DNA from 2 places in the Clostridium thermosuccinogenes genome. Region 1 is predicted to be linked to the other one. Evidence: predicted binding sites of a transcription regulator. Region 1 holds the regulator's gene; the other holds the start of a gene.

Region 1 (5,834 bases):
AGCCCGATTATATCGAGCTGGAAGAAAATGAAGAAAAAAAGGGGGTGGAGAATGTAATAATAGGTATTTACAACAGATCACTTTCAAAAAACGCAAAATATAGGGCTTTGTTAAGTCCGGAGTTAATATCCTGATTAAACAAGCAGACAGAGAGTTTGCTTAATATACATTGGATATAGAAGTGAACATGAAAGGGGATATCGAAATGCAAATCATCAATAAATTGAGATTAGCTGTCCAATTGCGCTATATCGAATTATTAAGAAAGTTTAATATAAGGACGGATTCATCCTTGTTCTATATCGGAGGCAGCGAGGCACTACCTCCTCCTCTCAGCATTGACGAAGAAAACTATTTACTGGGCAAGCTGGAAAAAAGGGATTTTGCCGTCAAATCCATCCTGATAGAACGAAACCTGAGGCTGGTGGTATATATCGCCCGAAAGTTTGAAAACACCGGGGTGGGAGTGGAAGACCTCATATCCATTGGAACGATAGGATTGATCAAGGCTATAAACACCTTTAATCCTTCTAAGAATATAAAATTGGCTACATACGCATCCCGATGCATAGAAAATGAAATTCTCATGTATCTGAGGCGCAACAACAGGCTTAAGACCGAGGTATCCATAGATGAACCTCTGAATATCGACTGGGATGGAAACGAACTGCTTCTCTCGGACATATTGGGAACCGACAGCGACCTCATTTACAGGAGCATCGAAGATGAGGTGGATAAGGAGCTGCTGGATGCCGCTATGAAAAAGCTCTCCATGCGTGAGAAAAAGATAATGGAACTGAGGTTCGGCCTAGTAAACGGAGTGGAAAAAACTCAAAAAGAAGTGGCTGATATGCTGGGTATTTCCCAGTCATATATTTCCAGGCTGGAAAAGAGGATCATTAACAGGCTTAAGAAAGAAATAAACCGGATGACTTGACGTGCAAAAGCCGCAAACATCTCTATTTCAAGGCTTGTCAAGGCCTTTTGCAAAAATTTTTTGCACCCGTTTCCAGTATAAAAATGACCTCCATGGCAATAATGATACTGACTGAAATTAGTAGCCGGGAGGTTTTTTCTATGCTGATCAATAAAGTTGAAATTTGTGGTGTAAACACATCAAAGCTGCCTGTATTAACAAATGAGCAAAAAAAAGCTCTCTTTGAGAGGATGCACAATGGAGACAGCACAGCAAGAGAGGAGTTCATAAGAGGAAACCTTCGACTTGTTTTGAGTGTTATACAAAGATTTAATAATAGAGGAGAATATGTGGATGACCTATTCCAGGTTGGCTGTATAGGTCTGATCAAAGCCATCGATAATTTTGACGTAAACCAGAATGTAAAGTTTTCCACTTATGCCGTTCCCATGATCATTGGTGAAATCAGACGTTATCTTAGAGACAACAATTCCATCCGCGTCAGCAGATCTCTAAGGGATATTGCATATAAAGCCCTTCAGGCTAAAGAATATCTGACAAACAAGAATTCAAAAGAACCTACGATAAGTGAAATTGCTGAAGAACTGAAAATTTCACAAGAGGATGTGGTATTTGCATTGGACGCGATCCAGGACCCCATATCCTTGTTCGAATCAGTATATCATGACGGCGGAGATGCCATATATGTAATGGATCAGGTTAAGGACGAAAAAAACCTTGATGAGAACTGGTTAGAAGGGATCGCGTTAAAGGAAGCGATGAGAAAGCTGAATGACAGAGAAAAATTAATACTGAACCTTCGGTTCTTCGAAGGTAAGACCCAGATGGAGGTCGCCGAAGAGATAGGAATCTCCCAGGCCCAGGTCTCCAGACTGGAAAAAACAGCTCTCCTTCACATGAAGAAATATATATAAAACACCGAAAGGTGTTTTTTTCATATACTCCGGCCAATAGACATATATTTATATCGATAGCGCACTGTAAGGATTAACTAGGCTTAAGCTATTCCTTCATCGCCCATGAGGCATGACGGAATTGGCTTAAGGATTCTTTTAGTTGTCGCAGGGTAATTTTGTCGTTATCCATGATTTCGTGCAGTACGCTTTAGAAGCGTCTGATCGTGAACTGCACTTTTTATGGTGATATGATGAGGAAAAGGGGCGGTATTAGCATGTGCCGGACATCGGATCTAAAGAAAAAGGAAGTAATAAATCTTCACGATGGAAGAAGACTGGGCTTTGTCAGTGATGTGGAAATCAATATGGAGGATGGCAGGCTTGAAGCCATAATTATACCTGGCCCGGGAAGGATTTTTAAAATGATAGGCAAGGATGATGAAGTTGTCATTCCCTGGGATCATATCAGTAAAATAGGCGATGACATAATTTTTGTCGATATGGATGAGAGATTTATGCGCAAATACTTTGACTGATATGAAAAATTGGTATAAAATTGTTTAAAGGTATAATGTCCTGGCATGTTGTTTTGATCGAACGGCAAAGCAGCATCACCTTCCTTTTATAATTTATACTGGAGGATGTAAAGATGAAATGTCCTTACTGTGGCTATGAAGATGATAAGGTTATAGATTCAAGACCTACTGATGAAGGCACGGCAATAAGAAGGAGAAGAGAGTGTTCGAAATGCCTTAAGAGGTTTACCACCTATGAAAAAGTAGAAAACCTTCCTATCATGGTCATAAAGAAAGATAAAACACGGCAGGCTTTTGACCGGAATAAGCTTTTAAACGGCATTATGCGCGCCTGTGAAAAACGGCCTGTCTCATCGGAAGATCTGGAACGTCTGGTGGACGAAATAGAAAGCCAGGCGTATAACTCGCTTCAGCGGGAGATAACATCCCAGGCCATCGGAGAAATGGTCATGGCCAAGTTAAAAGACCTCGATGAAGTAGCATATGTTAGGTTTGCGTCTGTTTACAGACAGTTTAAAGATGTCAACACCTTCATGGACGAGCTTAAAAAGCTATTGAAAGACAACAGCATGGAAAAATAAGCCTCACTTAGCAAAATACAAAGAATTTTGCTAAAAAATGTATACACTTCTTAAAATTTATTGTATTATTATGTTGTTACATAATATCAAAAATACTTTATACCAAAATCAATGCAAACATTGTGCTGCGGATTGAGAATGATGCTTGGTTGAGATTTTTAAAATGAGGTGGAATCCATCTTTCAAAGCCTTTAAATTGTGCTTCTTAAAATCGGCAGCACAGAAGATTTATTATTTAGCAAGAGGTAATTTTCTATGCTGGCGAAAATAAATAGCTGTGGTCTTACCGGCATTGACGGTTACATTGTGAAAGTAGAAACGGATATCAGCAACGGCATACCGGCTTTTGACATAGTCGGCCTAGGTGATGCGGCCGTAAGGGAATCCAAAGAAAGGGTAAGGGCCGCAATAAAAAACACAGGTTTCGAGTTCCCTGCAAGAAGGATAACGATAAATCTTTCACCCGCGAATTTCAGAAAGGAAGGTTCGTCCTACGACTTATCCATAGCTCTTGGCATTTTATCAGCTACAGAGCAAATCTCCGTTTGTGATTTGGACAGGTATATGTTCATCGGGGAGCTATCCCTGGATGGTGAAATAAAGCCGGTAACAGGCATTCTGTCCATGGCTCTGGCAGCAAGAGATGAAGGGATAGAATTTCTTGTGCTCCCTAAGGAAAATGCCAATGAAGCTGCTGTGGTCAAGGAGTTAAAGGTCCTGCCGGCAAAGCATCTGTCGGAAGTTATCAATCATCTTAAAGGTAAAGCATTGATAGAAAGATATATAATTGACATTGACAGTATTTTTAACAACAGACATGTGTATGACCTGGATTTTGCGGATGTAAAGGGACAGGAAAACGTCAAAAGGGCATTAGAGGTGGCTGCTTCCGGTGCCCATAACTGCCTGATGATTGGAAGCCCGGGTTCTGGCAAATCCATGATCGCCAAGAGGCTCCCTTCCATACTGCCGTCGATGACCTTTGAAGAAGCCCTGGAGGTCACCAAAGTCTACAGCATTGCTGGCTTGCTGCCTCCCAACACATCTTTGATCACCACACGGCCTTTCCGCAGTCCACACCACACCATATCGGACATAAGCCTGATAGGTGGAGGTAAAACTCCAAGGCCCGGTGAGATAAGCCTTGCCCATTATGGTGTTCTTTTTCTGGACGAGCTTCCCGAGTTTAGCAGGGACGCTCTGGAAGTATTGAGGCAGCCGCTGGAGGATGGCTATGTGACCATATCCAGAATTAACTCAAGCCTTACATATCCGGCAAAGACCACTCTCATTTGCGCTGCCAATCCCTGTAAATGCGGAAATCTCCTGGATATATCAAAGCAATGCACCTGCACCCCAAGGCAGATACATCAGTACTTGGGGAAGCTGTCGGGGCCCCTCCTGGACAGGATAGACATACAGATTGAAGTCGCTTCGGTAAAGTACAGTGATTTGGAAAGCTCCACCGAAGGGGAAAAATCAAGCGCAATCCGGGAAAGGGTTAACAGGACCAGGAAAATTCAGCTGGAAAGATATAAAGGTCTTAACATCTTTTCCAATTCCCAGCTCCAGCCGGCAATGCTTAATAAATTCTGCAAGCTCGACAGCGAAGGGAAAGCACTCTTACGCAATGCCTTTGATAAGCTGGGTCTTAGTGCCAGAGCCCACGGAAGGATACTAAAAGTTGCCCGCACCATCGCCGATATGGATGAAAGTGAAGACATAAAAGCACGCCATCTGGCTGAAGCGATTCAGTACAGGAGCCTTGACAGGATGTTCAGAAACCATTGATGTAGGGACATAGCTGCTAGTAGAATGGATCAATGGTATATTCAAATCCTTCTTTAATCCTGCTTTTTGTTGTTACTTCATTATCAAAAGAATTTTCTACCTGTGCAATTATCCTCGGAGTAGTGGAGTAATCATCCTCATCTTGACATCAGCATCATATAAGTATGGCTATTTGAATACATGAGAGTAGTTTCAGTTAATAATCTTTTCATACAAAATTTTTTTGACAAATAAATAGAAGGGATTATTTTAATTTTATGCTATAATATATGATGTATGCCCTAAACAAAGGCTTATTTCAAATATAGCTGCCAGTATTTACTTTTGCTTGGGCAGCAAATTATTGATATTTTATGATTATTACTAATCACAAATCCAGGTCATGGATTGTGAAAATCAGTTTTCAATTAGTTTGGAGGAAATAATGAGCTTAAGAATAGAAGAAAGAAAAAACATACAGGTTTCGACAGAAGAGATTACAAGACAGCGCCAGTTTTTGGAGGAAGTAAAACAGATCAACTACCAGAAGGAACTGAAGACCGGAAGAAAAAAGCTGTATCATCTGGTCACCTTTGGATGCCAGATGAACGAGAACGACTCCGAAAGGCTTGCCGGCTTCCTTGGGGAGATGGGGTATGCTGAAACGGAAAACATCAATGACAGCGATGTCATAATATACAACACCTGCTGTGTAAGAGAAAATGCCGAATTAAAGGTATACGGGCATTTAGGGGCCTTGAAGCACCTTAAAGAGGAAAAGCCGGAACTAATTATTGCGGTATGCGGCTGTATGATGCAGCAGCCGGAAGTGGTCGAGCATATAAGGAAGAAATACAGGCATGTTGACCTGATATTCGGCACCCATAACCTCTTTAAATTTCCGGAATTGCTATATACTGCGATCAGCTCCAACTCTCCGCTGGTGGAAGTCTGGGAGACTGCCGGAACAATAGCCGAAGGTATGCCTATTGAGCGAAAAAACGGGGTAAAGGCCTGGGTTACAATAATGTACGGATGCAACAACTTTTGCTCTTACTGCATAGTGCCGTATGTAAGAGGCCGGGAACGCAGCAGAAGTATGGAGGATATTATT
Region 2 (5,834 bases), 190 kb from region 1:
ATGAAATATGAAAAAAGAGTTTTATTACGACGGCAAATATGAAATAATATTAAAGTGCACAGAAATTTTATATTATATTTTGAAAAATAAGAAAAGTTTGTTGCTGCAAATCACAAAAGAGAAAATTTTATAGGCAACTTACCAGCATAAAATGGAACAAAAAAGGATTTTGTTTCATCTAATAAGAGATTAAGTAAGTGCCGTAAAATATAAATACATAACAATGGGGGTTGCTATGAAGAAAAATATCATTAAAAGAGTGCTTTCATTATTTGTAGTAGTATTGTTTGCCTTAAGTTTAGCAGTCGGATGCAATACCAACAGCAAAGGAAATGACAGTTCAACCCAGGGGACCGGAACGGAAAATGCCGGTCAAAAGGATAATAAAGACCTACAGGGAACTGTGAATCAGGAAAGTAAAAACAACGAAGGAGCATCAGAAGACGGTGACCAGAATCAAGGTGCCAATCCGGACGAAACCAAACCGGAAGATCAGGATGGCGATGGTGAAACCACGGATATACCTGATAAATCTAATGTGCCTTCAATAAGGGATATGAAGGTCAAAGCTCTGTACCTTACAGGTTGGACTGCCGGAATAGATGAAAAATTGCAGCACTTCATCGAGTTGGCGAAAACTACGGAAATAAATGCTTATGTGGTAGATATCAAGGACGATGACGGTCTTGTATCATATAAATCCAATATCCCTGCAGTGCAGGAGATTAATGGGTGGACTAATAAATATAATGTTGAAAAAGTCATAAAAGCATTTCACGATAACGGCATCCCTGTTATCGGAAGGCTGGTATGCTTTAATGACCCATATGCATCAAGCAAAAGAACGGAAATGGCAATAAAGCATGTTAATGGCGGTTTGTGGAGGGACCCTAATAAAAACCAAACATGGCTGAATCCATATAGTGAAGAAGCATGGAAATACATAGTGGATATAGCTAAGGAAGCAGTTGAATTAGGTTTTGATGAAATCCAGTTTGACTATGTCAGGTTCCCGGACGGAAAGAGAAGCACGATGAATTTTGGCAATCCGGGAATTGAAAAGTATGAAGCTATCAATAGGTTCCTTGAGTATGCGAGAAAAGAAATACCTGCAGAAATCCCGATATCGGCAGATGTTTTCGGCATAATACTGGAAAGCCCGGGAGATACAGAGGATATAGGCCAGTATCTTGAATTGGTAGGAAAAGACAATGTGGATGTCATATGTCCAATGGTGTACCCTTCTCATTATGCTGTAGGGCAGATTGTCAACAATGTCACATTTGCTAAACCTGATCTGGACCCTTATGGAGTTGTATACAATTCTCTTGTAAAAGGAAAAACCAGAATAGCAGCGGTGGAAGGATATAAAGCAAAGGTAAGACCCTACTTGCAGGATTTTACCGCATCTTGGCTTGGCAAAGGCTATTATCAGGAGTATGGCGCGGAGCAGGTAAGACAGCAAAAAAAGGCAGTATATGATGCCGGATACGAAGAGTGGATATTGTGGGATCCTAAAAATACTTATTCAGAAGCTGCATTGGAGAAAGAATGACACATAGTGCATTTTTAACAGAATCGTAAATCTCCGAAATCAAATAGGATGCAAAAATTAACTAAGCAAATATAAATATACCTGAAATGAATTTATATTTTAATCATTAATAAAAAGAAGCAGTAATATAAAAGTAGCATAACGGATATAGGATAGATGATTTAAAACAATTACATATCCTATATCTTTTTTTATATTATATTTTTTATTAACCATTAGGGCACATGCATTAGTTGATTTGATAAGAGTCTGTTTTTTTGGTGCGTAATAATTTTTAGTCTAGAGAAAAAAGATATCTTCGGCAGTTGCTTTTCTGTTATTTTCATATGACAGTTACCTAACTCGCGAAGTATCATGCATAAAATGTCCTAATACTCAATAGGACTTTATGACTAAGAAAATTTTCCTCAATTGTATTGACTTGTATCTTAAAAATGATACAATATACAGTGCTAGTAGAAAAATAATACACTAAATATTGTGAATTCTACGTCAACTGTACTATAAATTTGTGATTCTAGAGGTAAGTAACAGGCTTCTAGGTTGATGCCATGCATTATGGTAAATTGCACTAATTTATACCAATGAATGTCATTTGATGGATATTGTATTAAAACAAATGAAAATGATGATGTGAAGTAGCTTATGAAAAATGGGCCACAGCATTGTCAAAAAATCAAGGAGGCTTTAGTATGAGTTTAACGGAAAATGCGATTAAGGTACTGGAGAAAAGATACCTGGCCAAGGATGAAGAAGGCAGGCTTTTGGAAAATCCTGAAGGCATGTTCAGAAGAGTAGCCAAAGCAGTGGCTGCGGCGGATGTCAAGTATGTGTCGGCGCCGGAGCTTAAAAAGATTGAGCAGGAATTCTTTGAAATGATGGCTAACCTTGAGTTTTTACCCAATTCCCCCACACTGATGAATGCAGGAAGGCCCTTGGGACAATTGAGCGCATGTTTTGTATTACCGATAGAAGATACTATGGAAGGTATATTCGAAACTATTAAAAATGCGGCCTTGATACACAAAAGCGGTGGCGGAACAGGATTCAGCTTTTCCAGATTGAGGCCCAGAGGTGCCGCTGTAAATTCTACCGGAGGCGTAGCCAGCGGGCCGGTAAGTTTTATGAGAGTCTTTAACGCAGCTACCGAGGCGGTAAAACAGGGTGGTACCAGAAGAGGCGCAAATATGGGCATATTGAGGGTTGATCATCCTGACATTTTAGAATTTATAACCTCAAAAAGAGATAATGCAGATATAACAAATTTCAATATCAGCGTCGGTATTACCGAAGACTTTATGGAAGCTGTTGAAAAAGGCTGGGATTATGAGCTTATAGATCCCCATACCAAGAAGGTAACCGGCACTAAAAACGCTCGGGAAGTTTTCGACCTAATAGTGGATATGGCTTGGAACAACGGTGAACCGGGTATTGTTTTCCTGGACAGGCTTAATAAAGCCAATGTCACCCCGGAACTGGGCGAGATTGAAAGCACCAATCCCTGCGGAGAGCAGCCGCTTCTTCCGTATGAAGCCTGCAATCTTGGATCCATTAACTTAAGCCTTATGCTTAAAGAAAATGGAAATGTAGTGGACGTCGATTTCGATAAGCTGAGAAAAACAGTAATAAAGGCAGTGCATTTTCTGGATAATGTAATTGATGTGAACAAGTACCCGCTTCCTGAGATCGATGAGATGACCAGAGGGACAAGAAAAATTGGCCTTGGAGTGATGGGTTGGGCTGACATGCTTTGTAAGATGAGAATCCCCTATAACTCACAGAAAGCCATAAATCTCGCTGAAAAGGTTATGAAGTTTATCCAGGAAGAATCAAGGAAAGCATCTATTGAGATAGCTGAAAGAAAAGGTGTATTTCCATACTATGATAAGAGCATTTATAAAGAGATGGGCATCAGAGTGAGAAATGCTACCACCACAACGATTGCTCCAACCGGCACATTAAGCATTATTGCCGGGGTGTCCAGCGGAATAGAGCCTCTTTTTGCCATCTCGTATATCAGGAATGTTATGGATAATGATGAACTGGTAGAGGTGAATCCTCTGTTCAAGCAAATCGCCGAAAAAGAAGGCTTCTACTCCGAAGAACTGATGAGGAGAATTGCTAAAAAGGGTTCGATAAGCGGATTTGCAGAAATACCTAAGTATATAAGGGATGTGTTTGTGACCTCCCATGACATCTCTCCCGAAGGACATGTAAAGATGCAGGCGGCATTCCAGAAATATACTGACAATGCGGTTTCAAAAACGGTAAACCTTCGCCATGAAGCTACCAAGGAAGACGTCCGGGAAGTGTTCATACTTGCTGACAAGCTTAATTGCAAAGGAGTAACGATTTACAGAGATGGCAGCAGGGATTCACAGGTACTTAATATTGGCAAAGTTAACAATAGCAAAGCTGATGAAACCAAACAGGAAACCAAGCCGGTTACCCATATAGAACCTAGGCCCAGGCCTAATATCACTACAGGATTTACTGAGAAGGTAAAAATCGGATGCGGAAATCTATATATAACTGTCAATTATGATGAGGATGGAATTTGTGAGGTGTTCACAAATACCGGCCGTGCAGGTGGATGCCCGTCCCAGTCCGAGGCGACGGCACGACTCGTATCCATCGCACTGCGTTCAGGAATAAAAACCAAAACAATAGTTGAACAGCTGAAGGGAATAAGATGTCCTTCCACCATAAGGCAGAAAGGATTGAATGTATTATCCTGTCCTGATGCGATAGGTAGGCTGATAGAAAAAGTCGCAAAACTTCAAAATGGCACCGACGAAGAAGTTGCCGGCGAATTGTCGAGCACCGGAATACTTAACGTCCCCCGGCCGACAGCAAACTGTGACACTTCCGCTTGCAGCACTTGCACTATGCAAGACAGTTGCAACAACCCGGACAGGAACGATGCTGAGGTGATAAACGCATGTCCTGAATGCGGCAGGCCTGTGGAACATGAAGGCGGCTGTGTCGTATGCCGGAATTGCGGATATTCGAAATGCGGCTAAACTTTGCCAGCCGTTTATATCCTTAATCAATTAACATAACAATGCCTAGAAGGCGTTCTGATATTTGGAATTCTAAATACTCAAACCTCCAAGAAAAGGAGCTGTATTAGTTTAGCTAATGCGGCTCCTTTTCATTTTGCTGCATACAGTAAAATGAACTAAAATTCCATTATGTAGATGGTGCTTTTGAAAAGAGCTATATTTTCAGAGAAAAAACTTATACCCGAAATTATGTCTACTAAGGAAGCAAATATGCCTTTCATAAATATTTGTAAGACATTTTTATCATTGAGAAATGGAATTTGCAACCACCGGTTGCGGATAACTCAAATATGGTTATATTGTTTAGACTCAAGCATTCTCATATAATAAAAATCAGGCGGCCGCCAATATGATTGATATGATTGGGAGGTATAACTTATATGAACCTTAATCTCGGAGGAAGCATAAGGAGACTTAGAAAAGAACACAACATCTCACAGGAAAAACTTGCAGAATATCTGGATGTGTCTCACCAGAATAATAGTTAAAATTTAACATGGACAAATACAAAATGCTACAGTAAAGTTGTTATGTAAAATTAATAACAATTCCTGTAGCATTTGATCATCTGTGCAATATGGATCATATCTAATGTTTATTAAAAAAATAGCTTACATCAAAGCGAAAGATTTGAATTACCCCAACGTATTATCCAGAAACATCATTACCACGAAACCAAGCATAAGAGCATGGGTTGCCAGCTTGGAATATTTCTGATCGCTTTGGCTTTCGGGGATTATCTCATGGCTTATAACAAACAGCATGGCACCGGCTGCAAAAGCCAGAGCATAAGGTAATAACGGCTTTGCGATCTGTACCACTCCGATTCCGATCAATCCTCCTATGGGCTCTACCAGGCCGGTGGCCGTGGCTATTAAGAGGGCCTTCCACTTGGGGTAATTTTCCCTCAGCAGTGGGAGGGCAACTGCAAGGCCTTCGGGGAAATTCTGGAGGCCTATACCAATAGCCAGGCTTAAACCGTTTATTATGTCTCCGTCACCAAAACCAACACCTACTGCCAGACCTTCAGGGAAATTATGGACGGTTATTGCAAAAATAAACAGCCATACTTTTCTGAGCCTGGCACCATTTTTCAGATTATCGTCAGCATCCATGGAATTCAGCATGAGATTTGAGTCTGGAAATACCTTGTCGGCAAGATCCAGAAACAATCCGCCCAACAAAATGCCTATAAGTGCAATAAATGCTCCTTT

Evidence for each region. The regulator NrdR, encoded in region 1, represses ribonucleotide reductase genes. The targets are predictions, from matches to a motif close to CACNANATNTNGTG.
Region 2: the regulator NrdR is predicted to act here: its motif matches at 2,025-2,038, upstream of CDO33_RS08195 (vitamin B12-dependent ribonucleotide reductase).

Annotation. Positions count from the first base shown of each region.
Region 1 is NZ_CP021850.1:2,051,123-2,056,956, reverse strand. Features, by position in the region: gene spoIIGA (sigma-E processing peptidase SpoIIGA) at 1-134, shown strand, start outside; gene sigE (RNA polymerase sporulation sigma factor SigE) at 206-937, shown strand; gene sigG (RNA polymerase sporulation sigma factor SigG) at 1,078-1,851, shown strand; gene CDO33_RS09055 (YlmC/YmxH family sporulation protein) at 2,082-2,369, shown strand; gene nrdR (transcriptional regulator NrdR) at 2,483-2,950, shown strand; gene CDO33_RS09045 (YifB family Mg chelatase-like AAA ATPase) at 3,206-4,741, shown strand; gene miaB (tRNA (N6-isopentenyl adenosine(37)-C2)-methylthiotransferase MiaB) at 5,166-5,834, shown strand, end outside.
Region 2 is NZ_CP021850.1:1,857,198-1,863,031, forward strand. Features, by position in the region: gene CDO33_RS08190 (putative glycoside hydrolase) at 236-1,555, shown strand; gene CDO33_RS08195 (vitamin B12-dependent ribonucleotide reductase) at 2,248-4,578, shown strand; gene CDO33_RS08200 (helix-turn-helix transcriptional regulator) at 5,001-5,108, shown strand; gene CDO33_RS08205 (ZIP family metal transporter) at 5,256-5,834, opposite strand, start outside.